DNA from 3 places in the Streptomyces sp. NPDC087420 genome. Region 1 is predicted to be linked to each of the others. Evidence: riboswitches for the same ligand, from Rfam matches in the RefSeq annotation. Region 1 holds a riboswitch; each other region holds the start of a gene.

Region 1 (9,429 bases):
CGCGGGAGGTGAACGCCTTGTCGACCGAGCGGCGCAGCCGGGTGTGGTCGGGCGGGTCGGCGAAACCCACGGCCGCGTCGAGCGTGACGAAGTGCGGGGTCGTCCGGGTGACGTCGCGGCCGGCGAGTGCCTGGCGGCTGAAGCGCGTGTCGTCGGTGACCAGCTTGACGTCTTCGTACCGGGTGATCAGCCAGGCGAACCCCTCGCCGTGGGGGAGCCTGATCCGGCTGACCGGGTCCTCGCGCAGCCGCTCGGCGAGGAAGGGGTCGAAGTCCAGCCCGGGCAGGTGGGGCACCGCCCAGAACCGGACCGGGTGTGAGTCCGCGTCCCGCTCCGCGTCCGGCTCCGCCTCCGCGACCGACGGCGCGGACTCGGGCTCGGGTTCCGCCTCCGGTTGCGCCTCCGGTTGCGCCTCCGTGTCGGCGGTGTCCCGCGTGTGGGCCGCCGTCTCCGGTGTGTTGGTGGTCATCTCAGCTCACCGGTTCCGTCGCGGGCGACTGCCGGTCGGTGTGGACCGGGGTGGCCAGGACGTGCCGTTCGGACAGCGCGGGGCCGGCGAGGGAGTCGGTGGACCAGCGGCCGAGGGCCATCTCGGCGGTGATGCCGGGCCCGAAGCCCGCGATGATCCCGCTGGCGCCGTCCTCGACACCGCCCTCGTCGAACAGCCTGCGCACCGCGTCGAGGACCACGGCGCTGGCGATGTTCCCGTACTCGGTGAGGGTGGCGCGGCTGAAGCGGAACGCCTCGGGCGGGACCTCCAGGAAGTGACTGAGGTCGTCCAGGATGCGTGGCCCGCCCGCGTGGATGATGTAGAAGTCGAGGGCCGCCGCGTCCCAGCCGTGCTGGACCGCCATCGCGCGGAGGGCGGGGGCGAGGGGTTCCATCGTGCCGGGCACCCGCTTGTCCAGCAGGAAGTGGAAGCCGGTCGCCCGGACGCTGTACGCGATCCAGTCGGTCGTGTCGGGTACGAGGTGCGAGCCGTTGCGTTCCAGCGCGATGCCGGTGCCGCCCTTGCCCCGGACGACGGCGGCGGCCACCGCGTCACCGAACAGGCCGTTGGAGAGCAGCGAGCCGACCCCGAGATCGGTCGGCTGGTAGCAGAGCGAGCAGAATTCGCAGGCCACGATGAGCACGTTGGCGTCGGGGTACGCCTGGCAGAAGTCGTGCGCCCGGTTGACGGCGGCGCCGCCCGCCGCGCAGCCGAGCTGGGCGATCGGCAACTGCCTGGTGTGACTGGGGAAGTCCATGGTGTTGATCAGCCAGGCGGTCAGCGACGGCATCATGAAGCCGGTGCAGGAGACATAGATGATCAGGTCGATGTCGGAGGCACGCAGCTCGGCGTGGTCCAGGGCGCGGTTCACCACCGCGGGCACCCGTGCCTTCGCCTCGGACTCGTACAGCCGGTTGCGGTCCTCGAAGCCGGGGTGCCTGAGGGTCTCCTCGATGGGCTGGACGAGGTGGCGCTTGGCCACACCGGTGTTCTCGATCAACCGGAGCGCGAGGGGAAGTTGCGGGTGGTCGGCGTGGAGCGACCGCGCCAGGGCGAGGGTGTCCTCCATGGTGATCACATGCTCGGGAACCGACACATCGGGCTTACACAGAGTGGCCACGACGCGCTCTCCTTCGTTCGTGTTCGCTGTGAACTGCGGCCCACACTCTGTGGTGGCCCACCACCCCGCAACCTGGGGAACTGCCGGAAACTGGCCCCTGGGAGGAGTGTCAGGGGAGCGAGGGGGCGGGACCCGAAGGACCGTCAGGGATCTTACCTATGACTACGGAAAGTAAGCGCGAAATGGGCGCATCGTCCGTTCGTGGGCGCGGCGCCCGGTCCCCGATCGCGCCGCTTAGGGCCTGTCCGGCGCCACCACCGGTCCGGCGACCGTGGGTCACGACCCGTCCACCGAACGGGGCGGAAGCCGAAAACCGGCCGTCCTGTACCGGTGACACCATGGGACTCGCGAGTCCCGGAGACCTCTCTCCGTCCCAAGGTTTCGGCGCGGGAGAGACATTCGGGGAGTCGTTGAGCCCTATAGTACGGGCTGGGCGGTTTGTTTTGTGCTGGTCAACCCGGCTGCGCGGAAGGGTCATTCATGGCAACACAGGAGCGCGCCATCAGGACGCGCATGGCGATTCTGGAGGCGGCCGGCGCGGTCTTCGACGAGTACGGCTACTCCTCCACGACCCTCACCATGGTTCTGGAGCGCGCTCAGGTCACCAAGGGCGCCCTGTACTTCCACTTCCAGTCGAAGGAAGCCCTGGCCCAGGCGGTCCTGGACGAGCAGGTGCAGCTCGGCACCGTGCCTTCGCAGCCCTGCAAGCTCCAGGAAGTCATCGACATCACCTTCGCGGTGGCCCACCGGCTCCTGGACAACGCGCTGCTCAGGGGAAGCGTCCGGCTCACCGTGGACCAGAGCGCTCCCCCGGGCGTCGACCACAGCGGCCCCTTCCGCCAGTGGCCCGTCCATCTGGTGTCCCTGATGGAAGAGGCACGCGCGCAGGGTGAGTTGCTCCCCAGCGTGCGCCCGCAGGACACGGTCGAACTGCTGGTCGGCGCGTTCGCCGGCATCCAGCTGATGTCCCGCGCGCTGACAAATCGCGAGGATCTCGGGCGGCGGATATCAATACTGTGGGGACACATCCTGCCCAGCATCGCGGTCCCGGGCCTGATGCCGAGCATCGACACCGCGCCCGACCGCGGGGCGCGGGTGACAGAGGCGATCATGGCGGCCTGATCCGGTGAGCGGGCCTTCCCGCCGTCCGGAATACGAAAGGGGCTCCCGGCGCTTCACATGAGGGCATAGGGTGACGTATGCAGTTGGTTCGCCCTGTCAGCCAGGCAGCGGCGTCGTAAGAGGGAACCCGGTGGGAATCCGGGACTGCCCCGCAGCGGTGAGTGGGAACGACCGCCGTCATCAGCACTGGATCCGGATCGGGTCTGGGAAGCGACGGCCAGTAGGTGTCTTGTCCGACGAGACGCGCCCACGAGTCCGAAGACCTGCCACTGCCCGCGCGCGAACACCGCGCACGGAGATCCCGGTGACCTCGTGGGCGGGTCGGCGTGCATGTCAGGCGGTCGCGCGTACCCGGACACCCGGGACGTGGCCCCTCCGACGTGTCGCTCCTTTCGCGCCCTCGACCGTCCCCGGGACGGCAGAGAACCGCTCGCGAAGGAGAGTTCTGTGACAGACAAGTCCGCAGCCGCGGCAGCACGGGCGACCGTGCACGGCTACCCCCGCCAGGGCCAGAACCGCGAACTGAAGAAGGCCGTCGAGGGCTACTGGAAAGGCACCGTCGGCGCCGACGCGTTGCGCGACACGGCCGCCGGACTGCGCCGTACGAACTGGCGGCGGCTCGCCGACGCCGGCGTCCACGAGGTGCCCACCGGTGACTTCTCGTACTACGACCACGTCCTCGACACCAGCGTCATGGTCGGCGCGATCCCCGCACGCCACCGCGCCGCCGTCGCGGCGGACGCCCTCGACGGGTATTTCGCGATGGCGCGCGGCACGCAGGAGGTCGCGCCGCTGGAGATGACCAAGTGGTTCGACACGAACTACCACTACCTCGTCCCCGAGCTGGGCCCCGAGACCGTGTTCACCGCCGATTCCACCAAGCCGGTCGCCGAGCTGGGGGAAGCCCTCGCGCTGGGCCTCACGGCGCGCCCCGTGCTCGTGGGCCCGGTCACCTATCTGCTGCTGGCCAAGCCCGCCCCCGGTGTCGCCCCGGACTTCGAGCCGCTGACGCTGCTCGACCGGCTGCTTCCGGTGTACGCGGAGGTCCTGGCCGACCTGCGCGCCGCCGGCGCCGAGTGGGCGCAGCTCGACGAACCCGCGCTGGTCGAGGACAGGACCCCGGCCGAGCTGGAGGCCACAACCCGCGCCTACCGGGGCCTCGGCGCGCTGACCGACCGGCCGAAACTGCTGGTCGCCTCCTACTTCGACCGGCTCGGCGACGCCCTGCCCGTCCTCGCCGGGGCGCCCGTCGAGGGGCTCGCCCTCGACTTCACGGGACCGGCCGCCGCCAACCTCGACGCCCTCGCGGCCGTCGGCGGGCTGCCCGGCAAGCGCCTGGTCGCGGGCGTCGTCAACGGCCGCAACATCTGGATCAACGACTTCGAGAAGTCCCTGTCGGTCCTCGGTACGCTCCTCGGGCTCGCCGACCGCGTCGATGTGTCCTCCTCCTGCTCGCTCCTGCACGTCCCGCTCGACGTCACGGCCGAGCGGGACATCGATCCGGAGATCCTCCGCTGGCTCGCCTTCGCGCGCCAGAAGACCGAGGAGATCGTCACGCTGGCCCGCGGTCTCGCGCGGGGCACCGACACGATCGCCGCCGAACTGGCCGCGAACCGGGCCGACCTGGCCTCCCGCGCGGGGTCAGCTCTCACCAACGACCCGGTGGTACGGGCCCGCGCGACGGCCGTCACCGACGCGGACGGGCGCCGCGCCGCGCCGTACCCGGAGCGGGCGACGGCCCAGCGTGCGCACCTCGGGCTGCCGTTGCTGCCGACCACCACCATCGGCTCGTTCCCGCAGACGAACGAACTGCGCACCGCACGCGCCGATCTGCGCGCGGGACGCATCGACACCGCCGGGTACGACGAGCGCATCGAGGCCGAGATCCGGGAGGTCCTCTCCTTCCAGGAGAAGGCCGGCCTCGACGTGCTGGTGCACGGCGAGCCCGAACGCAACGACATGGTCCAGTACTTCGCCGAACAGCTCACCGGCTATCTCGCGACCCGGCAGGGGTGGGTGCAGTCGTACGGCACCCGTTACGTCCGCCCGCCGGTCCTGGCCGGGGACATCTCGCGTCCCGAGCCGATGACCGTGCGCTGGACCACGTACGCCCAGTCGGTGACCGACCGGCCCGTCAAGGGCATGCTCACCGGTCCCGTCACCATGCTGGCCTGGTCCTTCGTCCGTGACGACCAGCCGCTCGGCGACACCGCCCGGCAGGTCGCCCTCGCGCTGCGCGACGAGGTGAACGACCTGGAGGCGGCCGGGACTTCGGTCATCCAGGTGGACGAGCCCGCCCTGCGCGAGACGCTGCCGCTGCGCGCGGACGACCGGCCGGCGTATCTCGACTGGGCGACCGAGGCTTTCCGTATCACCACCAGCGGTGTCCGTCCGGCCACCCAGGTCCACACGCACATGTGCTACGCGGAGTTCGGCGACATCGTCCAGGCCATCAAGGACCTGGACGCGGACGTGATCAGCCTGGAGGCGGCGCGGTCGCACATGCAGGTCGCCGACGAACTGGCGGCGGCCGGCTATCCGCGCGAGGTGGGCCCCGGGGTCTACGACATCCACTCCCCCCGCGTGCCCTCCGCCCACGAGGCGGTGACCCTGCTGCGCAAGGGACTTGAGGCGGTGCCGGCGGAGCGGCTGTGGGTGAACCCGGACTGCGGGCTGAAGACCCGCGGCTGGACCGAGGTGCGCGCCTCGCTGGAGAACCTGGTCGAGGCCGCCCGTGAGGTACGGGGCACCCTTCCCACCAGCGCTTCCTGACGCGACCCGGGGCCGGCCGGCCCCGGAAACGAACGACCCGGCGGCGGCCGGGGCGGACAGACCGGATGTTTCCTGACATCCGGCCAACTGTTCCGCCCCGGCCGCCGTCAGGCGCTGTGGCGGTCCAGGTCCGCAGACGGTACGGTCGCGTGGACATGACGACGGTGTGACGGAAGTCCGGTGAGAATCCGGCACGGTCGCGCCACTGTGTACCCGTACCTCTGCGGGAAGTCAGACCCGGCACCTTCGTCTCAGGCACCACGATCGGGACGCGTGTTCCCCAGGAGGTTCGGCCATGGCACACTCCGCTGCCCCCGCGACAGCCGCAACACCGGCTCTCACTCCCCTCTCGCTCAAGGAGATAGCCCCGTGGGCGCTCTTCTTCGGCGTGCTGATGCTCGTCCTGCTCTACTTCGTCGGCGCGGAACAGGGCGCCCTGTCGGTCATCTCCGGTGAGAGCGTGCACGAATGGGTCCACGACGGACGCCATCTGCTCGGTTTCCCCTGCCACTGACCGGCCGGGAGACCCCTTCTCATGAACTCCGTATCTGTCCGCGCCCTGCTCGTGCGCGGCATGCTCGCCGGCCTCGCGGCCGGTGTGCTCGCCCTCGTTGTCGCCTATCTGCTCGGTGAGCCCTCCGTGGACGCGGCCATCGCGTTCGAGGAGGCGCACAGCCACGAGCACGGCGGCGAGGAACTCGTCAGCCGTTCCCTCCAGTCCACCGCGGGCCTCGCCACCGGTGTGCTGATCTTCGGCATCGCGGTCGGGGGCATCGCCGCCCTGGCGTTCTGTTACGCGCTGGGCCGCGTCGGCCGGTTCGGACCGCGCGCGACCGCTGTCCTGTTGTCCGTCGGCGCGCTGCTGACGGTGTACGTCGTGCCGTTCCTCAAGTACCCGGCCAACCCGCCCGCCGTCGGCAACGGCGACACCATCGGGAAGCGGACGACGCTCTACTTCCTGATGATCGTGCTGAGTCTCCTGCTCACGGCCGGCGCGCTCCTGCTCGGCCGGCGGCTCGCGCCGCGCCTGGGCAACTGGAACGCGACCGTGGCGGCCGGGGCCGCCTTCGTGGTCGCCGTCGGACTGGCCTACGGCTTCCTGCCGGCGATCAACGAGGTGCCCAAGGACTTCCCGGCCACCCTGATCTGGGAGTTCCGGCTGTCCTCTCTCGCCGTCCAGGTCACCCTGTGGACGACGTTCGGGCTCCTCTTCGGCCATCTCGCCGAGCGGCTCCTCGTCCCGAGGACGGACCGGGTCGGCGTGCCCGCCGGTGCGTCGGGGGTGGAGCCGAAGGCCACCGCCACCGCCGGCTGAGGACCGCGGGAGGGGACGTCAGTCCCGTACGCCAGGCGCCCCCGGGGTCGTCATATCCTGGGGGCATCAGGACAATTCGACCTGTCCGACCTGGGAGAGCCGTGGACGTCGATCTGAGGAAGCTCCGCTACTTCGCCGCGGTGGCCGAGGAACTGCACTTCGGGCGGGCCGCCGAGCGGCTCCACATCGCCCAGCCGGTGCTCTCCCGCCAGATCCGCGCGCTGGAGCAGGAGCTGCGCGTCCAGCTCCTCACCCGGGACCGGCGTTCGACCGCGCTCACCCCCGCCGGGGAGCAGGTGCGGAAGGACGCCGTGGCGCTGCTGGCCGCCGCCGAGGGTCTGCGGCGCCGGGCGCTCCGGGCCGCGGGCGGCACGGACCGGCTGACGGTCGGGTTCATGCCCGGCATCACGGTCACCACCGCCGTCCAGGCCCTCACCGCGCGCCACCCGGGGCTGACGGTGGACGTCCTGCGGACGTCGTGGGACGACCAGACCCAGGCGGTACGCGACGGGCGGGTCGACCTCAGCTTCGTACGGATGCCTGCCGACCGCGAGGACCTGTGCCTGCGCCCGCTGTTCAGCGAGCCGCGGGTGGCGGTCCTGCCGCGCGGGCACCGGCTCGCGGGGAAGCAGGCCGTCGGCATCGCCGACCTGGCCGGCGAGCGGCTGCTCCAGGACCCCGACGCCGTCCCCGAGTGGCGGGACCTGCCCCACAGGAGGCCCGACGAGGACCCACGGCCGGTGCCTGTCGTCCGCACGGTCGAGGAGAAGCTGGAGTACGTGGCCGCGCTCCAGGGTGTGGTCGTGCTGCCGCGCTCCACCGCGCTCTACTACACGCGCCCCGACCTCTGCCAGGTCACCGTGACGGACATCGAGCCCGGTCAGGTCTGCCTGGCCTGGAGCGCCCGGCAGCCGGGGCCGCTGACCCTGGAATTCGCCGACCTGGCGGCGGAGATCTACGCGGACGGTCCCTGACCCGGCTTCGCCTCACCCCCATTACCTCCGGCATTACCTCCGGCGTAATCGACGCTGTCCGGCAGGCGAGGCAGGCTGGGGTTCACCGGGTCCCGGGCGGCGCACTCCGCCCGGGACCCGGGTCCCTGACCGACCGAACCTCGCTGGAGGCTGATTTCCCATGTCCGTGAACCTTTACGAGACCGCCGTCACCCGTTACTTCGAGGCCTGGAACGCACCGTCCGCCGAGGCGCGGGCGAAGGCGGTCGCGGCGGCCTGGAGCGAGGACGGCGGGTACACCGATCCGCTGGCGGACGTCAGCGGCCAGGAGGCGATCGCGGCCGTCGTCGCGGGGGCCCAGGAGCAGTTCCCGGGCTTCACGTTCCGGCTCGCCGGCGCGGTCGACGGCCACCACGGCGTCGCACGCTTCGGCTGGGAGCTGGTCTCGGACGCGGACGGTTCCGTCCCCGTCACCGGCTCCGACCTCCTCACGCTGGCCGGGGACGGCCGGATCGACCGGGTGTACGGCTTCCTGGACCGGGTGCCGGCCGGCGCGTGACGGGGGCGGGGGCGGGGGCGGCGAGTAGAGGGAAGGGGCGGCTGCCGGCGGGCGCCGAGGAACGCACGTCGGGCGCCCGGAGACTTGTGAGAGCGCTCCCAGGGCGTCAGCATGCTCCGTATGACCGTGCCACCCGCCTCCTCCCCGTCCCCCACTGTCCGCGCCTACCGCCGCGAGGATCTGCCCGCGCTGTACGACATCTGCGTACGGACCGCGGACGAGGGCCAGGACTCACGACACCTCTACCCGGACCCGGACCTGATGCCGAGCATCTTCGCCGCGCCCTACGCCGTACTGGAGCCGGAGCTGACCTTTGTCCTCGACGACGGGCACGGTCAGGCCGTCGGATACGTCCTCGGCACGGCCGACACCGCCGCCTTCGCGCGGGCGTTCCGCTCGGTCTGGCTGCCGACGCTGACCGGCCGCTATCCGGCCCCGGCCGGGCCGCCCCGGACACCGAGTGAGGAAATGATCGCCCTCATGCACGATCCGGAACGGCTGGTCCTGCCCGAACTGGCCGCGTACCCCGCCCATCTCCACATCGACCTGCTCCCCGGCTGGCAGCGGAAGGGGCACGGGCGGGCCCTCATGTTCCGGTTCCTCGGGGCGCTGCGGGAGAAGGGCGTCGGCGCGGCTCACTTGTCGATGGTCACCACGAACACCGCCGCCCGCGCCTTCTACGACCGGCTCGGCTTCCGGCCGATCGAGGTGCCGGATCCGGGTCCCGTCACGTACCTCGGACGCTCGACCACGGTTGAGTAGCCGTGCTGATCTCGGTTCGCGCGGCGCTGTCGAGGCGCCCGTGCTGCACGGCGCCGTACCGCATGCGGCACGGCGTGGGGCATGGGGCTCTTCTGCGACGAACCGGCCGGTGAGCGCCCGTGCGTCGGCGAACACCCCTCCGACCACCGCACCGTCCCGCCCGGGGCTCCCCGCCACGCGTTGAGTCAGGGATGGAACCGCCACCGGCCTTCGGAAACGACGTCCACCTTGCCGTCCTTGACGCGAACGGCCGTCTCGTCGTCGAGGAAGTAGACCGGGAAGTCCGCGCGCGCGGCGATGAGATCGGCCCAGGCGTCGTCCCGCTCGGGGAAATCC
Region 2 (9,429 bases), on a different contig from region 1:
GACGCGCTGCTGGAGCAGGTCCAGCAGCGCCGGGGCGGTCACGGGGCCGGCGGACAGCTGCAACAGGGAGAGCACCTGCGGGACGGCCTCGACCACCTCGGCGACGGTCGCCGGGGCGACGTCCTCAGGGGCGGGGTGGACGAGCGACCAGGCGTCGAAGAGCGCCACCCAGCCGCGCAGGACGGCGCTGTCGTCGCGGTCCCAGGCCTGGAGCCGCCAGCCGGGGCGCACGGTCCCGCCGTGCAGCTCGACCAGTCCGGCCAGCCGGGCGCGGTCCCAGCTCGCCCGGACCTGTTCCGCCGTCAGGTCCAGCGCGGCCGAGGCCCGTTCCTGGGTGTGCGCGGCGAGATGACCCGCTCCGGGGTCACGGTCGGCGGCCGCCCAGCGGGCGATCCGTACGGCGTCGGCGAGGACGGCCCTCGCCTGGCGGGCCAGCTCCGCCGGTGGCGGAGTGCCCTCGGGCGGCCGGGGTGCGGGGCGGCTGCGCCCGTCGGTCACAGCCCGTCGTGCCGTGGTCAACGGCCTCGGGGTGACAAGTCGGAGTCTGGAGTTGCGCGCCAATTGCTCATCAGGCTTTCGGGACGTCACGGGGGCAGTCTTCCCGGTGACTGCCCGAAAGCCCAAACGGAACCTCTCCCCTCGCTCCTGACCCGGTGGAGGGAGCCCCTCACACGAGCTCAACGGAGTGGTACGGATGGGGTGAAAGCGCGCTTCCGGAGTCCCGGCGGGGGCGGTTCGCGGGGTGGTGCGTCCGCTCCATCCGCGTCTCATCCGCATCCGTTGCATCCGCGTCCGTCACATCCGCGTCCGCTACATCAGGGGGACGAGGAAGCGGCGGAGGGTTTCCTCGTAGTCCTCGGGATCGGCGTTCCACATCGCGCCGTGCGGGGCGTGCGCCACGGGGTGAAGGAAGATCAGCTCCGGCCGGTGGGCGGCGAGGGCGCGGGCGGGTTCCCACGGCGTGAGGATGTCGCCGGGGCCGTGGAAGATCAGGGTGGGGACCCGCAGGTTCCGGGGGTCCGCGGCCTGGCGCAGCCGGTTCCCGTGCAGTCCGGTGCTCCCCTGGGCCGCCCTGACGGCGAGCGGCATCAGCGCCGCCGGGACCCGGCGGGCCGAGGCGAGCGCCCGCAGCGTGGACTCCCAGTCGAGCACCGGCGAGTCCAGCACCAGGCCGGAGATCCGCGCGGTGAGCGTGGAGTCCGCCGCGGCGCGCAGCGCCATGGAGGCGCCGGTGGACCAGCCGTACAGGATCACCCGCTCGGCGCCGTACCGGACGGCGTAGCGGATCGCCGCGTCGAGATCGCGCCATTCGGAGTCGCCGAGGTGCCCGAGGCCGTCCGGGGAGCGGGGCGCGCCCGCGTCGCCCCGGTAGGCGAGGTCGAGCACCGGGAACTGCTGGCCGGTGAGGAACGGCAGGAGGTTCAGCGGGTGCTCGCGGGTGGTGCCCAGGCCGTGGGTGGTGATCACCCAGGTCTCGCGGTCCCCCGGTACGAACCACGCGGGCAGCGCGCCCAGTTCACCCGGGATCAGCACGTCCTTGTGGTCGATCCCGAGGGCCGTGGTGGGATCGCCGCTGTACAGCTGGGGGGTGAGCCGCACGCGCGCGCCGGGGGCGAGGGTGCCCCGGCTGACGCGCTCCAGCCGCCGTACGACGGTGTCGGCGTCGCGCGCCTCCCCGTCGAGGACGGGCCCGACGACCGCGTGGAGGCCGGGCGCCTCAAGGCCGTACGTCCCGGGCCGCACGGAGGCGAGGCAGCGGGTCAGGGTGACGTGTCCGGCGGCCGTGGCGTGCACGGTCAGCCAGGGGTCGCCGGGCAGGGAGCGCCCGGGCGATGCCTTGAGCGCGGCATCGCTGGCGTACCGGCCGGCCGCCACCGCGGCCGCGCCGACACCGATGAGTGTGGAGACGGCCGCTGCCGTCACAGTTGCCGGGCGCATCTCCTCAGTGTCGGTACGACGGCGGCGGACGGCCACCGGGCGTGGGCCGTCAGGGCTGCGGACGTGGCGGCTGCCGGGGATGTCGCCCCGGCTCTTGGGCCTCAGGGCCTCAGCGATTCCGGGCCTCAGGGCTTTCGGGCCTCAGAGCCTCAGGGCTTCCGGGCCTCAGGGCTTCTGGCCGTAGCCCTTGAGCTTCTCGCCGACCTCGGCGACCTGGGCCTCGGAGAGCAGGGCCGGGGTGCGGCCGGGGACCGAGGACGCCGTGAGCCAGACGCGGCACATCCACTCCAGCTGGGCCGTGCGGTCGTACGCCCGGTCGAGGGAGTCGCCGTAGGTGACGGTTCCGTGGTTCCGGAGCAGGCAGCCCGTACGGTCGCGCAGGGCATCGAGCATGTGCGCGGCCAGTTCGGGCGTGCCGTACGTGGCGTAGGGAGCCACCCGCACCGGGCCGCCGAGGGCCGCCGCCATGTAGTGGATCAGCGGCAGTTCGGTGACGAGGGTCGAGACGGCGGTGGCGTGGACGGCGTGGGTGTGGACCACGGCGGAGGCGTCCGTGGTGCGGTAGATCTCCAGGTGGAGCGGCAGCTCGCTCGTCGGGCCGAGACGGCCCGAGACCTGGCGTCCCGAGAGGTCGACGGCGACCAGGTCGCCGGCCGTGAGACGGTCGTACGGCACCCCGCTCGGGGTGACGAGGACTTCGTCCCCGACCCGTACGGAGACATTGCCCGACGTGCCCACGACGAGCCCTTCCGCGGTGGTCCTGCGCGCGGTCGCCACCAGCTCCGCCCAGGCCCGGTCGCGCGCGTCCCCATGCCCCTCGGCGGGGCGCTCCGCGGCCCGTCCGGTCAGATGATCCGTCATATGACGATCTTGTCAGGCGGGGCGGAAAAAGGGCAGGTCGGACAACAAATCAGGGTGACCGGAGAGCCCTTCAGGAGAGACACCCCGAGTACCTCCCTAGTTAACCTTCCGTTCACCCTGCATCCTTACGTTCACCGTGGCCACCGACGTCGAACGATTGCCTGGGTAAATGGAACACTTCACGCTGCTGCTCGCGATCGTGATCGCGACGGCTCTCGTGTTCGATTTCACGAACGGTTTCCACGACACCGCCAACGCGATGGCGACGACCATCTCGACCGGCGCCCTGAAGCCCAAGACGGCGGTGGCGATGTCCGCCGTCCTGAATCTCGTCGGCGCGTTCCTGTCCGTGGAGGTCGCCAAGACGATCTCCGGCGGACTCATCAACGAATCGGGCATCCGTACGGAAGTGATCTTCGCGGCGCTGGTCGGCGCGATCATCTGGAATCTCTTCACGTGGCTGCTGGGGCTCCCGTCGAGCTCCTCCCACGCCCTGTTCGGCGGCCTCATCGGCGCCACCCTGATGTCCGTCGGCACCTCCGGTGTCAACGGCGGCGTCGTCATCACCAAGGTCCTGATCCCGGCGCTCGCCGCCCCGCTCGTCGCGGGGCTCGCGGCCATGCTCGCCACCCGGCTGACGTACCGCGTCAGCGCCCGTACGGACGAGAAGGCCACGGCCAAGGGCTTCCGGGCCGGGCAGATCGCCTCCGCCGGCCTGGTCTCCCTCGCCCACGGCACCAACGACGCGCAGAAGACCATGGGCGTCATCACGCTGGCGCTGGTCACCGGCGGGGTCCTCTCCCCCGGCTCCAACCCGCCGCTGTGGGTCATCGTCTCGGCGGGCACGGCGATCGCGCTCGGCACGTACCTCGGTGGCTGGCGCATCATCAAGACCATGGGCACCGGCCTCACCGACCTGCGCCCGCAGCAGGGCTTCGCCGCCCAGACCAGCGCCGCGACGGTCATCCTGGCCTCCTCGCACCTCGGCTTCTCGCTCTCCACCACGCAGTCCTGCTCCGGTGCCGTGATGGGCGCCGGGCTGGGCCGCAAGGGCGGGGTCGTCCGGTGGTCGACCGCGACCCGGATGTTCATCGCCTGGGGGCTGACCCTGCCCGCCGCGGGTCTGGTCGCCGCCGGGGCGGAGTTCCTGACCGGCCACGGCACCTGGGGCGTCACCGTCGTGGCGATCCTGCTCGTCGCCGTCTCCGGTGCGATCTGGCTCGCGTCGCGGCGCCGGCCGGTGGACCACACGAACGTGACGGGGGCCGACGTGGTGCCGGTGAACGTGGGGGTGGACATCCCCGCTTCCGGTCTGACGGTGGCGGACATCGCGTCCGTGGACGTCGCTACCGCCGGTCTGACGACCACCATCCCCGGGCCTGTCGCCCTGCCCGCCCCGCCCGCCGTCGCCGGCGAGTCGGCGCGAACCGCCACGGTCTAAGGAAGCGATCACATGAAAATCGACTGGGCAGCCCTCGGCTCCGTGTTCGGCGTCAGCCTCGTGTCCACCATCGGTCTGGTGGGCCTGTTCACCCTCGGCATCGTGGCATTGGCCAAGCAGGAATCGGCCTCGGAGTCGGCCGGGGGGTCCGCAGGTGGCTCCGTGGCCCTGGCGCGCACCGGCGCCTACGCGTGCTTCGCGCTGTGCGCGGCGGCGGTGGCGTACGGCATCTACCTGATCGTGGCCTGACCGTACGTACGGCGAAAGACCCGGGGGCCTGGCCCCCGGGTCTTTCGTGTGGGGCTTCGCACACTGCCCCGTCGCAGGTCAAGGGCGGGTTGACGGGCGTTCTCGCAGCGTGGTGGACTGCCGGGGCCAATTACGGCGGCAGCAGAGGAAGCCGGTGCGAATCCGGCGCGGTCCCGCCACTGTCACCGGGCACGGTGTCCCTTCGGGGAAACGTCCCCGGGAGCCAGGAACTCTCGCCGCCGCGTTTCCGTCGAGCCGGGGCGCGGACCCTGAGTGAGGACACGTCGCCATGCCTGGCCGCGACCTTTGGGCTTCCGCCCGCGCCGCAACTTCTGCCGCTTCGGTCTCTTCTGCCGCTTCGGTCTCTTCTGCCGCTTCGGTCGCTTCTGCCGCTTCGGTCGCTTCCTCCTCATCCGCTTCCGCTGCCTCCGGGGCCGGAGCCTGGGCGGGCGCGGACCCGGCCCGGTCGGCCGGCTGGGACGCCGCGCGGATCCACGCGTACGGGGCCGTCGGCGGCCTGCTCGCCGACCTACTGCTGGGCGATCCTCGCCGGGGCCATCCGGTCGCGGCGTTCGGACGGGCCGCGGGGGCCGTGGAGCGCGTGCTGTGGCGGGACCACCGGGGCTGGGGCGCGTTGCACACGCTGGTCTGCGCGGGCGGGGCCGCCGGACTGGGCGCGGTGGTGGGGCGCGGGGTGCGGGGACGCGGGGCGCGAGGGCGTACGGGGGTCGGGGCGGCGGGAGTTGCCGGGCTCGCGGGCCGTGGTGTCGCCTCGGTCGCGCTGACGGCCGCGACCACCTGGTCCGTCGTCGGCGGTACGTCCCTGGCGCGCGAGGCGCGGGCCATCGGCCGGGCGCTCGGCGCCGGGAACGTCGAACTGGCCCGGGAGCGGCTGCCGCACCTGTGCGGCCGTGACCCGCAGTCCCTCGACGCCCAGCAGATCGCGCGGGCCGTCGTGGAGTCCGTGGCCGAGAACACCTCCGACGCGGTGGTGGGCGCGCTCGTGTGGGGCGCCCTGGCCGGGGTCCCCGGGCTGGCCGGGTTCCGGGCCGTGAACACGCTGGACGCGATGGTGGGACACAAGTCCCCGAAATACCGCCGGTTCGGCTGGGCCTCGGCCCGCCTGGACGACGTGGCCGGCTGGCCCGGCGCCCGGCTGACCGCCGCGCTGGCCGTTGTCGCGGGTGGCAACCCACGCGGGGCGTGGCGGGCGGTACGGCGCGACGCGCGCAAGCACCCGAGCCCCAACGCGGGCCCGGTGGAAACCTCGTTCGCGGGCGCGCTGGGCGTACGGCTGGGCGGAACGCTTGCTTACGGCGGCCGGGTCGAGCACCGCCCCGTACTGAACGGTGGCGGCCGGGCGGTGGAAGTCGCCGACATCGAGCGGGCCGTACGGCTGTCCCGGCGGGTGAGCGGGTTGGCGCTGGCGGTGTGCGTGGCGGGTCGGTTCGCGTACGCGGCGGCTTCGGGAGCGAGGGCGAAGGCCGACGGGGGCGTCGGCGCGGGCTTCGGTGCGGGTGCCGTTGCCGGAGCGGGTGCCGGTGGCGGTGTGGGCACCGGTGGCGGTGCCGGTGTGGGGAGGCCGTCGTGAGGCGCGGTGGGCTTGGGGGCGGGGTGCTGATCGCCGGGACCACCTCCGACGCGGGCAAGAGTGTCGTCACCGCGGGCGTCTGTCGGTGGCTCGTGCGGCAGGGTGTCAAAGTCGCGCCCTTCAAGGGCCAGAACATGTCGCTCAACTCGTTCGTGACGCGCGAAGGCGCCGAGATCGGCCGGGCCCAGGCCATGCAGGCGCAGGCCGCCCGCGTCGAGCCGACCGCGCTGATGAACCCCGTACTGCTGAAACCGGGCGGCGACCGGAGCAGTCAAGTGGTCCTCATGGGACGGCCGGTCGGCGAGATGAGCGCCAGGGGCTACCACGGAGGCCGCCAGGAAGCGCTGCTGGGCACCGTACTGGAGTGCCTGGCCGAGCTGCGCCGTACGTACGACGCCGTGATCTGCGAAGGCGCCGGCAGCCCCGCCGAGATCAACCTCCGCCGCACCGACATCGTCAACATGGGCATCGCCCGCGCCGCCCGCCTGCCGGTCGTCGTGGTCGGCGACATCGACCGGGGCGGGGTCTTCGCCTCGTTCTTCGGGACGACCGCGCTGCTGAGCGCCGAGGACCAGGCGCTGGTCGCGGGGTACGTCGTCAACAAGTTCCGGGGCGATGTCTCCCTGCTGGAACCGGGGTTGGAGATGCTGCGCGGTCTGACCGGGCGGGCGACCCTCGGTGTCCTGCCGTGGCGGCCGGGGCTCGGCATCGACGAGGAGGACGGCCTGCGGGTGTCGCTCCGCGGGTCGGTACGGGAGTCCGCGGCGTCCGTCCCGTACGGCGAGGACGTGCTGCGCGTCGCGGTGTGCGCCGTACCGCTGATGTCCAACTTCACCGACGTGGACGCGCTGGCGGCCGAGCCGGGGGTGGTCGTGCGGTTCGTGGACCGGGCGGAGGAACTGGCCGACGCGGACCTGGTCGTCATACCCGGCACCCGCGGCACCGTGGGCGCCCTGGCCTGGCTGCGGGAGCGCGGCCTCGCGGACGCGGTGGCCCGGCGGGCGGCGGAGGGTCGTCCCGTACTGGGCATCTGCGGCGGCTACCAGGTGCTCGGCGAGCTGATCGACGACGAGGTGGAGTCGCGGGCCGGGGTCGTGGCGGGGCTGGGGCTTCTGCCGGTACGGGTGCGGTTCGCGCGCGAGAAGACGCTGGGGCGGCCGGTGGGCGTCGCGCTCGGTGAGCCCGTGGAGGGGTACGAGATCCACCACGGGGTCGCGGAGGTCGGCGGCGGCTCGGCGTTTGTCTCCGACGGGGGCGGGGTGGCGGTGGACGGGTGCCGGGTGGGTTCCGTGCGGGGGACGCACTGGCACGGGGTGCTGGAGAACGACGCGTTCCGGCGGCGGTTTCTCGTGGAGGTCGCGCGGGAGGCGGGGCGGCGGTTCGTACCGGCGCCGGACACGAGCTTCGGGGCGCTGCGGGAGGAACAGCTCGATCTGCTGGGGGACCTGGTGGAGGAGCACGCGGACACGGACGCGTTGTGGCGGCTGATCGAGGGGGGTGCTCCTGGGGGGTTGCCGTTCATTCCGCCGGGTGCGCCGTGACGCCGTCCGGCGGGGGCGTCGTGACGGCCGTTGTGGCGCGGGTGCGTCGTCCGGGACGGGTGCCGGGGCCTCCGGAGGCACGGGTGTCCGGACTGCGCTGCAATCAATATGCGGCTCCGCCGCGTGGTCACCGCGCTTCGCGCGAGTTGCGACGCTTTACGTCCGGACACCCGTGCCTCCTCCGACCCCGACCCCCTCGCGCCGGTGGGGGCTGAGCCACCTGCCGCCGGTAGTCCGACACGTACTGACCGCACTCCAAGGAGCCCCATGAGTACCCCTTTCCCGTTTACCGCTGTCGTCGGAATGGACGATCTACGGCTCGCGCTGCTGCTGAACGCTGTCAGTCCGGCGGTTGGTGGTGTGTTGGTTCGGGGTGAGAAGGGCACCGCCAAGAGCACCGCCGTACGGGCGCTGTCCGCGTTGATGCCCGAGGTCGGCGTGGTGGCGGGGTGCCGGTTCAGTTGCGATCCCGCCTCGCCCGATCCGCGGTGTCCTGACGGACCCCACGAGAGCGGTCCGGGTACGGCGCGGCCCGCGCGGATGGTCGAGTTGCCCGTCGGGGCCTCGGAGGATCGGCTTGTGGGGGCGCTCGACATCGAGCGGGCCCTGTCGGAGGGCGTGAAGGCCTTCGAGCCGGGGCTTCTCGCCGATGCCCACCGTGGGGTGTTGTACGTCGACGAGGTCAATCTGCTCCACGACCACCTGGTCGATCTCCTGCTGGACGCCGCCGCCATGGGTGCCTCGTACGTCGAGCGTGAAGGGGTCTCCGTACGGCATGCCGCGCGGTTTCTGCTCGTCGGGACGATGAACCCCGAAGAGGGGGAGCTGCGGCCGCAGTTGCTCGACCGGTTCGGGCTGACCGTGGAGGTCGCCGCGTCCCGGGAGCCCGAGACGCGGGTGGAGGTCGTACGGCGGCGGCTCGCCTACGACGACGATCCGGCTGGGTTCGCGGGGCGTTGGGCCGAGGAGGAGAGTGCGCTGCGGGAGCGGATCGTTGCCGCGCGGGCGCTGCTGTCGGACGTACGGCTGGGGGATGCCGCTCTGTTGCAGATCGCCGCCACCTGCGCCGCCTTCGAGGTGGACGGGATGCGCGCCGACATCGTGATGGCGCGGACCGCGACGGCGCTGGCCGCGTGGGCCGGGCGTACGGACGTGCTCGCCGAGGACGTCCGGCAGGCCGCGCTGCTCGCGTTGCCGCACCGGCGGCGGCGCAATCCGTTCGACGCGCCGGGGCTTGATCAGGACAAGCTCGACGACACGTTGGAGGAGTTCAAGGGCGAGGATGATGATCCGGAGCCTGATGGGCCCGGGGGTGGGGGTGAGCCGGCGCCCGATAGTGGGCCCGACGCGCCGGAGGATTCAGGAGCCGGGGAGGGCGACACGCCCGAGCCCTCGCCGCGCCCCGGGGGCGGGGGTGGTGAGCAGGCCGCCGTACAGGCCGGTGAGCCGTACCGTACGAAGATGCTCAGCGTTCCCGGCCTCGGCGAAGGGGCCGCCGGGCGGCGGTCCCGGGCGCGTACCGAACACGGCAGGACCACCGGGTCGCGCCGGCCCCGGGGTGCGCTGACCAAGTTGCACCTCGCCGCTACCGTGCAGGCCGCCGCCCCGCACCAGCGGGCGCGTGGCCGTAGTGGGCCTGGTCTGGTCATACGCAAGGACGATCTGCGGCAGGCCACGAGGGAAGGGCGCGAGGGCAATCTCGTGCTGTTCGTGGTCGACGCCTCCGGGTCCATGGCCGCCAAGCGGCGGATGAGCGCGGTGAAGGGCGCGGTGCTCTCGCTGCTGCTGGACGCGTACCAGCGGCGCGA
Region 3 (9,429 bases), on a different contig from region 1:
ATGCCCGTGCCACCGCTTCCCCGAACGGACCCTCGACGGTGTGGCGGTACGTGCCGTCGGCGACCGCGTGCGACACCGACTCGATCACCGCGGGATCGACCGCCGGGAAATCCTTCCGCAACCACTTCTGCTCGGGCCCCTCGCCGGAATAGTCCCGTTTTGCCGCGGCCCGGCATCTCATCGGGAGCAACTCCCGCACCGTGTACGCCGAGTCGGGGAAGCGCGCGGCGGATCCTCCGCCCGCCGGAGGTCCGCCCAGCAGGACGGCGAGCTGATTCTGGATCGAGGCCGCGCGTTTACGGCCGGCCCGCACCGCCGGCGCCAGCAGCGTCAACGCCCCGTCCGGATCACCGGCCAGGGCCAGCCGCCGTGCGCGCTCCACGTCCGCGTCCAGGGCGTCTGTGCAGGGGCTCACGAAGTGGGGATCGCGGACAGCGGCGTCGGCGAGGAATCTCTCGTGGGCGGACTCCATGTACGCCCGGAACGACGGGTACCGGGCGGGCTCCGAGCCGCTCCACGCCGACCGGACCCGCACGGCCCACTCGCCGTCCTCCGCCACGTCCAGCGGGTCGAGCAGCACGTCCACGAGGGCCGAGTCGTCGGCGAGCCGCAGCGACCGGCCCCCCGGCCCCGCCCCGTCCCGGGCGTTCTTGTCGTCCCGGCCGGCGTGCTCCTTCCGTATCACCCCCGGATCGGCCGGGCCACCGTCGATCCGGATCGTTTCCGTCCGTGCCAGCAGCCATACCGACGGGCCGATCATCCGCCACCCGTCGGTGACCTCCAGGAACGCCCGGAACGACGGCGGCAGCGGACGCCCCGCCCGCGCCTCCAACACCGCGACGGCCTTCGGATCCGCCGGCTCGAACCCGAGCCACCGCCGCTCCCGCGCCTCACGCAGCCCGTGCCTGTCCGCCACGGCCGGATCGACCGAGGCCGACTCCGCGCTCCACCCGCGCAGGAACGGCCGCCAGTCGAACTCCTCGCCCGGGTGGGGACGGCCGTGCCGCGTGTTCGTCGTCATGTGCCCATCGTGTACGGCCCCACTGACAACGCGCCGCCCGCCCCTGACAACGCGGCGCCCGCCCCGCACCCTCCCGGAAAAGCCTTCGCCTCGATCCGCCGGCTCACCGACCATGGGCGCATGGCACCCACAGACACCCTGGCGCGGGTCGAGGCGGACCTGGCCGCCGGGCGGACACCTCTGGCGCGTCAGCGGTTGCGCGGCCTCGTCGCCTCTTACCCGTGCGACCTGACGCTCCGGCGCCGGCTCGCCGACATCCACCGGCTCTACGGCGACCGTGCCGAGGCCGGGCGGTGGACGTACCTCGAAGAGGACAGGGACGCCGGCGAGACCGCCGCCTTCGAGGCGCGGTACGCCACCCCCGAGCGGCTCATGCGGGCGCTGGCCTGGCACGGGCCCGAGGCGCTCGCCGCCTCCACGTTCGCCGCCGCGCAGCTGGCCGCCGTACGGACCGCCTGCTCGGCCGCTTTCGGGCGGCCCGTCGACTGGGACTCCGTACCGACGGCCGCAGCGGACGAACCCCAGGGGGACGCACGGCCGTTCGGCCTGCTCGGGAAGCTCCCAGAAGCGCGCCCCCCCCCCGCCGCAGCGGAGGCGGGGCGCGCCCCGGTCGTACAACAGCGGCCTAGAAGTCGTCGTCGAAGCCGACCGACCCCTCCACCGCCACCTGGTACGCCGACGGGCGGCGTTCGAAGAAGTTGGTCAGTTCCTGCACACCCTGGAGCTCCATGAAGGAGAACGGATTCTCCGAGCCGTACACCGGCGCGAAGCCCAGCCGCTGGAGGCGCTGGTCGGCGACGCACTGGAGGTACTCGCGCATCGACTCCGTGTTCATGCCCGGCAGGCCGTCGCCGCACAGGTCGCGGCCGAACTGCAACTCCGCCTCGACGGCCTCCTTCAGCATGTCCGTGACCTGCTGCTGGAGCGCGTCGTCGAACAGCTCCGGCTCCTCCTTGCGTACGGTGTCCACGACCTCGAAGGCGAAGTTCATGTGCATCGTCTCGTCACGGAACACCCAGTTGGTGCCGGTGGCCAGGCCGTGCAGCAGACCGCGCGAGCGGAACCAGTACACGTACGCGAAGGCTCCGTAGAAGAACAGCCCCTCGATGCACGCCGCGAAGCAGCTCAGGTTCAGCAGGAAGCGGCGGCGGTCCGCCTTTGTCTCCAGGCGGTCGATCTTCTCCACCGAGTCCATCCAGCGGAAGCAGAACTGCGCCTTCTCGCGGATCGACGGGATCTCCTCCACCGCGTCGAAGGCCGCCGCGCGGTCGTCCGGGTCGGGCAGATAGGTGTCGAGCAGCGTCAGGTAGAACTGGACGTGCACGGCCTCCTCGAAGAGCTGGCGGGAGAGGTACAGCCGCGCCTCGGGGGAGTTGATGTGCTTGTAGAGCGTCAGCACCAGGTTGTTCGAGACGATCGAGTCGCCCGTCGCGAAGAACGCGACCAGCCGGCCGATCATGTGCTGCTCGCCGGGCGAGAGCTTGGCGAGGTCGGCGACGTCGGAGTGGAGGTCGACCTCCTCCACCGACCAGGTGTTCTTGATCGCGTCGCGGTAGCGCTCGTAGAAGTCCGGGTAGCGCATGGGGCGCAGGGTCAGCTCGAAGCCCGGGTCGAGCAGGTTCTTCTCGGCGGGACTCTTCTCGGGGGAACTCATTACTGGCAGGCCTCGCAGGACTCGGGGTTCTCCAGGGAGCAGGCGATCGCGTCCGCGTCCGGAACCATCGGGTTCGCGGGGGCCGGGGACGCCTGCTGGAGCGGGATGGTGGTGGCGGCCGCGCCGGCGGGCGCGGGCACGGTGGCCGCCGCCTGGGCGCTCCCCGCCGCGCGGGCGATGCGCGTCGCGGGGCGCGAGCGCAGGTAGTACGTGGTCTTGAGGCCCTTCTTCCAGGCGTACGCGTACATCGAGCTGAGCTTCCCGATGGTCGGCGTCTCCAGGAACAGGTTCAGCGACTGGCTCTGGTCGAGGAACGGCGTACGGGCCGCCGCCATGTCGATCAGACCGCGCTGCGGGATCTCCCACGCGGTGCGGTAGAGCTCGCGCACCTCCGCCGGGATCCAGGTGAAGCCGGCCACCGAGCCGCTGGACTCGCGCAGCGCCTCACGGGTCTGCGCGTCCCAGACGCCCAGGTCCTTGAGCTCCTGGACCAGGTACGAGTTGACCTGGAGGAACTCGCCCGACAGCGTCTCGCGCTTGAAGAGGTTGGAGACCTGCGGCTCGATGCACTCGTACACGCCCGCGATCGAGGCGATGGTCGCCGTCGGCGCGATCGCGAGGAGCAGGGAGTTGCGCATGCCGCTCTTCGCGACGCGGGCGCGCAGCGCGTCCCAGCGCTCCGGCCAGTTCAGCTCGACGTCGTAGTGGTCGGGGTGCAGCACGCCGGCGGCGGTACGGGTCTCCGACCACGCCGGGAGCGGGCCGTTGCGCTCGGCGAGCGCGCAGGACGCCTCGTACGCGGCCAGCATGATCCGCTCGGCGATCTTCGTGGAGAGCGCGGCGGCCTCGGCGGAGTCGAACGGCAGGCGCTTCTTGAAGAAGACGTCCTGGAGGCCCATCGCGCCCAGGCCCACCGGACGCCACTTGGCATTGGAGCGGCCGGCCTGCTCGGTCGGGTAGAAGTTGATGTCCACGACCCGGTCGAGGAAGGTGACGGCCGTACGGACGGTCTCGTCCAGCCGCTCCCAGTCGATCTCGCCCGAATCGAGCACGAAGGCGCCGAGGTTGACCGAGCCGAGGTTGCAGACGGCGGTCTCGCCGTCGTCCGTGACCTCCAGGATCTCCGTGCAGAGGTTGGAGGAGTGGACGACCTTGCCGGGCAGGGCGGTCTGGTTGGCCGTACGGTTCGACGCGTCCTTGAAGGTCATCCAGCCGTTGCCGGTCTGGGCGAGCGTACGCATCATGCGGCCGTACAGCTCACGGGCCGGGATGGTCTTCCGGGCCAGGCCGGCGGCCTCCGCCCCGCGGTACGCGGCGTCGAACTCGTCGCCCCACAGGTCCACGAACTCCGGCACGTCGGCGGGGGAGAACAGCGACCACTCGCCGTCCGCCTCGACGCGGCGCATGAACTCGTCCGGGATCCAGTGGGCGAGGTTCAGGTTGTGCGTACGGCGGGCCTCCTCACCGGTGTTGTCGCGCAGCTCCAGGAACTCCTCCAGGTCCGCGTGCCAGGTCTCCAGGTAGACACAGGCCGCGCCCTTGCGCCGGCCGCCCTGGTTGACCGCCGCGACCGAGGAGTCCAGGGTCCGCAGGAACGGGACGATGCCGTTCGAGTGCCCGTTCGTGCCGCGGATCAGCGAGCCGCGCGAGCGGATGCGGGAGTACGAGAGGCCGATGCCGCCCGCGTGCTTCGACAGGCGCGCGACCTGGTGGTAGCGGTCGTAGATCGAGTCCAGCTCGTCCAGCGGGGAGTCCAGCAGGTAGCAGGAGGACATCTGCGGGTGGCGCGTACCGGAGTTGAAGAGCGTCGGAGAGGACGGGAGGTAGTCCAGGCGGCTCATCAGGCGGTAGAGGGAGGCGACCTCCTCCAGCGCGCGGACGCCGGTGTCCTCGGCGAGACCGGCGCCGACGCGCAGCATGAAGTGCTGGGGGGTCTCGACGACCTTGCGGGTGATCGGGTGGCGGAGCAGGTACCGGCTGAAGAGGGTACGGAGCCCGAAGTAGCCGAAGCGGTCGTCGGCGTCCGGGTCGATCAGCGCGTCCAGGAAGTCGGCGTGCAGCGCGACGAAGTCGGCCGTACGGTCCGCGATCAGGCCCTCGCGGTGCCCCACCGCGACGGACGCGGAGAACGCCACGGCGCCCTGGCTCGCGGCCTCTTCGGCGATGGTACGGGTGAGCAGCCGGGCGGCGAGCCGGGAGTAGGCCGGGTCCTCGGAGATGAGCCCCGCGGCCGCCTCGGTGGCGAGCTCGCGCAGCTCGGCCTCGTCCGACCGGGCGTTGCGGCCGCGCAGCGCGGCGCCGGCGACGCGTCCGGGGTCGGTGTCGGGCAGATCGGCGGTCAGGTCGGTCAGGAGCCGCAACAACGCGGTCCCGGGTCCGTCGGTCTCCTGCGCGGAGACCTCGGAGATGCCTGAAGCCGGATCGGCTGGCGCGATGGTCACGTGGTGCTCTCCCTCGCTCGGCTCTGGGCCGTCGGCGGGGAAGCGGGGGCGCGTGGATCCGGCACGGCCCGTCTCCGGGCAGCACGAACCACGGCGTCTCCGGCCCAGCCTCGGGGCCCGGACGTCCTGGCATCCGGTTCGGTCGAGCCGGACGCGTCGCCGGCAGGTATTCGGACTCACGGGTATGACAAAGCACACCACAGCAGACCGTTGCGGGACAGTTCCGGATTCACACCGGATTCCCCTGCGTCGACAACGAGGTTGAGCATACATCTGGGGGGCGCACGGTGAAGCACCCCCTAGATGTTGTGTCGCGCCCCACTTCGCCCGCCTGTGTCGGACCTCTCCGCTATCGTCGTTGGGACAAGGAGGTGCGTCATGACAGCCCCTGATTACACGACCCAGATCCTTCCCGAGGAGTTCGACGAAGCCACCCGGATACTGGCCCGGACGATAGAGGGCATCCGGCTGGAACTCATCGACGGGAAGATCAGGAGCAGGGTTGTGCCGGACGGGGACCACGACACCATCGTCGAATGGCTGACGCGTATCTGCATGCAGTCCCGGCCCGAGCTGTGGCTCTACCCCGATCGCGGGCTCCAGGTACAGGAGTACCGAAGCGGGAGGGCACGCCCGGACGGTGTGCTGGCCCCCAGCCGCGTCTTCGCAGGCCAAGGAGAATGGGCCGACCCCACCCCCGTCCTCATGGCCGTCGAAGTCACTTCGTACGACTCCGACACCGACGAGCGGGACCGCGTGCAGAAGCCGCGTGCGTACGCCCAGACCGGCATCCCGGTCTATCTGCTGATCGACAGGGACAGCTGCGTAGTGACCGTTTACAGCGAGCCTGATGGCGCTAGGTACGAGAACACCCACACCGTGCCGTTCGGCAAGGACGTCAGGCTCCCTGACCCCGTGGGGATCACCCTGGAGACCGAGCAGCTCAAGGAATGGGTGCGCTGACGACGGACGGGCCGCCGGATGGTTCCGGCGGCCCGTCGTGTGTCATGCGTTCCCGCAGCCCCTCAGCGCACCGGGTCCGGGTCCGCCGGAGCCAGGGGGAGGTCCTTCTTCACGCCGGGGTCGCCGATGTCCGCCGTGTAGTCCGACGGGCTGGTCTCGTCCACGCCCTCCGGGGCCTTGGCCGCCTTCAGGACGAAGGTCAGGACCACGCTCACCACGAGGTTCAGCACGAACGCCGTCAGGCCGATGTAGCCGATCTCGCCGATTCCGGGGATCTCCTTCGAGGAGCCGCCGAAGTGCGCCTGCGTCGGGCTCGCCACGCCGTACGCCGCGATCGTGCCGTACAGCATGCCCACCGCCCAACCCGTGAGCAGGGCCCAGCGGTGGAACCAGCGGGTGAAGAGGCCCCCGACCAGCGCCGGCATCGTCTGGAGGATCCAGATCCCGCCCAGCAGCTGGAAGTTGATCGCGACCGTCTTGTCCATCGTCAGGACGAAGGCCAGCGCCCCCACCTTCACCAGCAGCGACACCATCTTGGAGACCTTCGTCTCCTGCGCCGGGGTCGCGTCCGGTTTGATGAAGTCCTTGTAGATGTTGCGGGTGAAGAGATTCGCCGCCGCGATCGACATGATCGCGGCCGGCACCAGCGCCCCGATGCCGATCGCCGCGAAGGCCACCCCGGCGAACCAGTCGGGGAACATGTTCTCGAAGAGCTGCGGGATCGCCAGCTGCCCGTTGTCGACCTTCACCCCGGCGGCGATCGCCATGAAGCCGAGCAGCGCCAGCAGGCCCAGCATCAGCGAATACAGCGGCAGGATCGTGGTGTTGCGCCGGATCACCTCACGGCTGCGGCTGGAGAGCGTCGCCGTGACCGAGTGCGGATACATGAAGAGCGCGAGCGCCGAGCCGAGCGCCAGCGTCGCGTAGCCCCACTGCTGGGCCTCGCCCGGCGCGAGCGCGCCGCGTGGCGCCCCGGTCGCCGGGTTCTTCTGCGCGAACGCGTCGCCCGCCTTCGCGAAGATGTCGTCGAAGCCGCCCAGTTTGATCGGGATGTAGATGATGGCCACGATGATCACCAGATAGATCAGGGTGTCCTTCACGAACGCGATCAGCGCGGGCGCCCGCAGACCCGAGGAGTACGTGTACGCGGCGAGCACCGCGAACGCGATCAGCAGCGGCAGGTCCTTCACGAACCAGTTCGTGTCCTCGCCGCCGCCGACGCCCATCACGTCCAGCACCGCCTGGATGCCGACCAGTTGCAGCGCGATGTACGGCATCGTCGCGAGGATGCCGGTGACGGCGACCGCCAGCGACAGGCCCTTCGAGCCGAACCGGCCCCGGACGAAGTCCGAGGTGGTCACGTACCCGTGCTTGTGCGACACCGACCAGAGCCGGGGGAGGAAGGTGAAGATCAGCGGATAGACGAGGATCGTGTACGGCACGGCGAAGAAGCCCGCCGCGCCCGCCGCGTAGATCGCCGCCGGCACGGCCACGAAGGTGTACGCCGTGTAGAGGTCACCGCCGAGCAGGAACCAGGTGACCCACGTCCCGAACGACCGCCCGCCCAGGCCCCATTCGTCGAGGCTCTGCTCGTTCTCCGCGCGGCGCCAGCGCGCCGCGAGGAACCCCATGACCGTGACGGCCAGGAAGAAGAAGATGAAGACGCCGAGGGCGACGCCGTTCACACCGTCGTTCATCGCGACGCACCTCCCGCGCGGGACCCCGTACGGGAGCGCTGGTCGCGCTTCCACAGCTGGTGGGCGATCATCGTCAGCACGGCCGACACGACGACCCAGAGCATCTGGTACCAGTAGAAGAACGGGATCCCGATGTACGTCGGTTCGGTCTTCGCGTACGAACCCACCCAGAGCAGCGCCACGAAGGGCGCGATCAGGCAGAAGGCGATGATCACACGTGCGGGTGTGACCGTCGGTGGAGGGTTCTCCTCAGGTGCTTCTGAAGGTGCTGCTGGAGGTGCTTCTGACATGCGCGGCTCCGTCCCCTCACTGCTCGCCGTGTGACTGATCGCTTTCGCAACGCGCAGGAAATCTAGGGGACGGCCCCGGCCGAGGGAAGACCGCGACCGGTCGGTCAGTCGGTCAGTCGGTCGGTCAGTCGGTCGGCCTGCGCAATCTCGCCACGAACTTGTAACGATCGCCGCGGTACACCGACCGTACCCACTCCACCGGTTCGCCGTTCCCGTCGATCGAGTGGCGCGACAGCATCAGCATCGGCAGCCCGACGTCGGTGCCCAGCAGCCCGGCCTCCCGCGGGGTGGCGAGCGAGGTCTCGATCGTCTCCTCGGCCTCGGCGAGGCGCACGTCGTACACCTCCGCCAACGCCGTGTAGAGCGACGTGTACTTGACGAGCGAGCGGCGCAGCGCGGGGAAGCGTTTCGCCGACAGGTGCGTGGTCTCGATCGCCATCGGCTCCCCGCTGGCGAGCCGCAGCCGTTCGATCCGCAGCACCCGCCCGCCTGCGGTGATGTCGAGCAGCCCGGCGAGCGTGTCGTCCGCCGTGACGTACCCGATGTCCAGCAACTGGGATGTGGGTTCCAGTCCTTGGGCCCTCATGTCCTCCGTGTAGGAGGTGAGCTGGAGGGCCTGCGAGACCTTGGGCTTGGCCACGAACGTGCCCTTGCCCTGGATGCGTTCGAGCCGTCCCTCGACGACCAGTTCCTGGAGTGCCTGCCGAACCGTCGTTCTCGACGTGTCGAACTCGGCGGCGAGAGTACGCTCTGGCGGAACCGGTGTGCCGGGGGGCAGCGTCCCCGTCATATCGAGCAAGTGCCGCTTGAGACGGTAGTACTTGGGCACGCGCGCCGTGCGTACGGGAGCCGTACCCTCGGACTCCGTACCGCTCCCGTCCGTGGCCATGGCCTGCCTTCCCGACTGTGCTGCTGCCGTCACCGGCTCCTCCGTCTGTCGCGGCTCACATGGTGGCACGGACCGCTCACGGGTCGTCGCCCCTCCTCAGGTGTCGGTCCGATAACGGACGCGACTGTCCTTCTTATACACCCTTGACACCCCCAAAGGTCTAGGCCAAGCTCCCGGTACTGGTCTAAACCATTTAAGGCCAAGCCCCCGACCCCACAGTCACTACTAGTCGTATGGCTTCGCGGTGGGCAGCAGTTGCAGGCATCCCTGAGGAGGGTGGCGTGAAGCGCAAGCTCGTCGCGGCGATAGGTGTCGCGGGCATGATGGTCAGCATCGCCGCATGTGGTTCGGACGACGACAAAGGTAGCGACACAAAGGCCGGCGGCAGCAAGAACCTGACCGTCTGGGTCATGGACGGCTCCGCCCCCGACGCCTGGATCAAGGGTGTCAACAAGGAGTTCGAGGCGGCCCACA

The links. Region 1 has a riboswitch for cobalamin ahead of metE (5-methyltetrahydropteroyltriglutamate--homocysteine S-methyltransferase). Riboswitches for the same ligand answer to the same signal wherever they lie in the genome.
Region 2: it holds a riboswitch for cobalamin, as region 1 does, so the genes downstream of both, ACIO1C_RS34420 (cobalamin biosynthesis protein) here and metE (5-methyltetrahydropteroyltriglutamate--homocysteine S-methyltransferase) in region 1, are expected to answer to the same signal.
Region 3: it holds a riboswitch for cobalamin, as region 1 does, so the genes downstream of both, ACIO1C_RS24220 (ribonucleoside-diphosphate reductase subunit alpha) here and metE (5-methyltetrahydropteroyltriglutamate--homocysteine S-methyltransferase) in region 1, are expected to answer to the same signal.

Annotation. Positions count from the first base shown of each region.
Region 1 is NZ_JBIUXU010000001.1:789,369-798,797, reverse strand. Features, by position in the region: gene ACIO1C_RS03400 (cytochrome P450) at 1-469, opposite strand, end outside; gene ACIO1C_RS03395 (type III polyketide synthase) at 471-1,610, opposite strand; gene ACIO1C_RS03390 (ScbR family autoregulator-binding transcription factor) at 2,091-2,732, shown strand; cobalamin riboswitch at 2,800-3,018, shown strand; gene metE (5-methyltetrahydropteroyltriglutamate--homocysteine S-methyltransferase) at 3,180-5,504, shown strand; gene ACIO1C_RS03380 (CbtB-domain containing protein) at 5,800-6,018, shown strand; gene ACIO1C_RS03375 (CbtA family protein) at 6,040-6,819, shown strand; gene ACIO1C_RS03370 (LysR family transcriptional regulator) at 6,921-7,793, shown strand; gene ACIO1C_RS03365 (nuclear transport factor 2 family protein) at 7,954-8,331, shown strand; gene ACIO1C_RS03360 (GNAT family N-acetyltransferase) at 8,452-9,093, shown strand; gene ACIO1C_RS03355 (Type 1 glutamine amidotransferase-like domain-containing protein) at 9,279-9,429, opposite strand, start outside.
Region 2 is NZ_JBIUXU010000023.1:53,399-62,827, forward strand. Features, by position in the region: gene ACIO1C_RS34395 (hypothetical protein) at 1-588, opposite strand, end outside; gene ACIO1C_RS34400 (alpha/beta hydrolase) at 811-1,938, opposite strand; gene ACIO1C_RS34405 (class II aldolase/adducin family protein) at 2,104-2,799, opposite strand; gene ACIO1C_RS34410 (anion permease) at 2,969-4,240, shown strand; gene ACIO1C_RS34415 (hypothetical protein) at 4,253-4,489, shown strand; cobalamin riboswitch at 4,594-4,742, shown strand; gene ACIO1C_RS34420 (cobalamin biosynthesis protein) at 4,980-6,080, shown strand; gene ACIO1C_RS34425 (cobyric acid synthase) at 6,077-7,621, shown strand; gene ACIO1C_RS34430 (putative cobaltochelatase) at 7,889-9,429, shown strand, end outside.
Region 3 is NZ_JBIUXU010000011.1:262,336-271,764, reverse strand. Features, by position in the region: gene ACIO1C_RS24235 (SMI1/KNR4 family protein) at 1-1,021, opposite strand, end outside; gene ACIO1C_RS24230 (DUF6584 family protein) at 1,142-1,753, shown strand; gene ACIO1C_RS24225 (ribonucleotide-diphosphate reductase subunit beta) at 1,647-2,675, opposite strand; gene ACIO1C_RS24220 (ribonucleoside-diphosphate reductase subunit alpha) at 2,675-5,116, opposite strand; cobalamin riboswitch at 5,260-5,392, opposite strand; gene ACIO1C_RS24215 (Uma2 family endonuclease) at 5,495-6,079, shown strand; gene mctP (monocarboxylate uptake permease MctP) at 6,142-7,776, opposite strand; gene ACIO1C_RS24205 (DUF3311 domain-containing protein) at 7,773-8,066, opposite strand; gene ACIO1C_RS24200 (GntR family transcriptional regulator) at 8,191-8,955, opposite strand; gene ACIO1C_RS24195 (extracellular solute-binding protein) at 9,237-9,429, shown strand, end outside.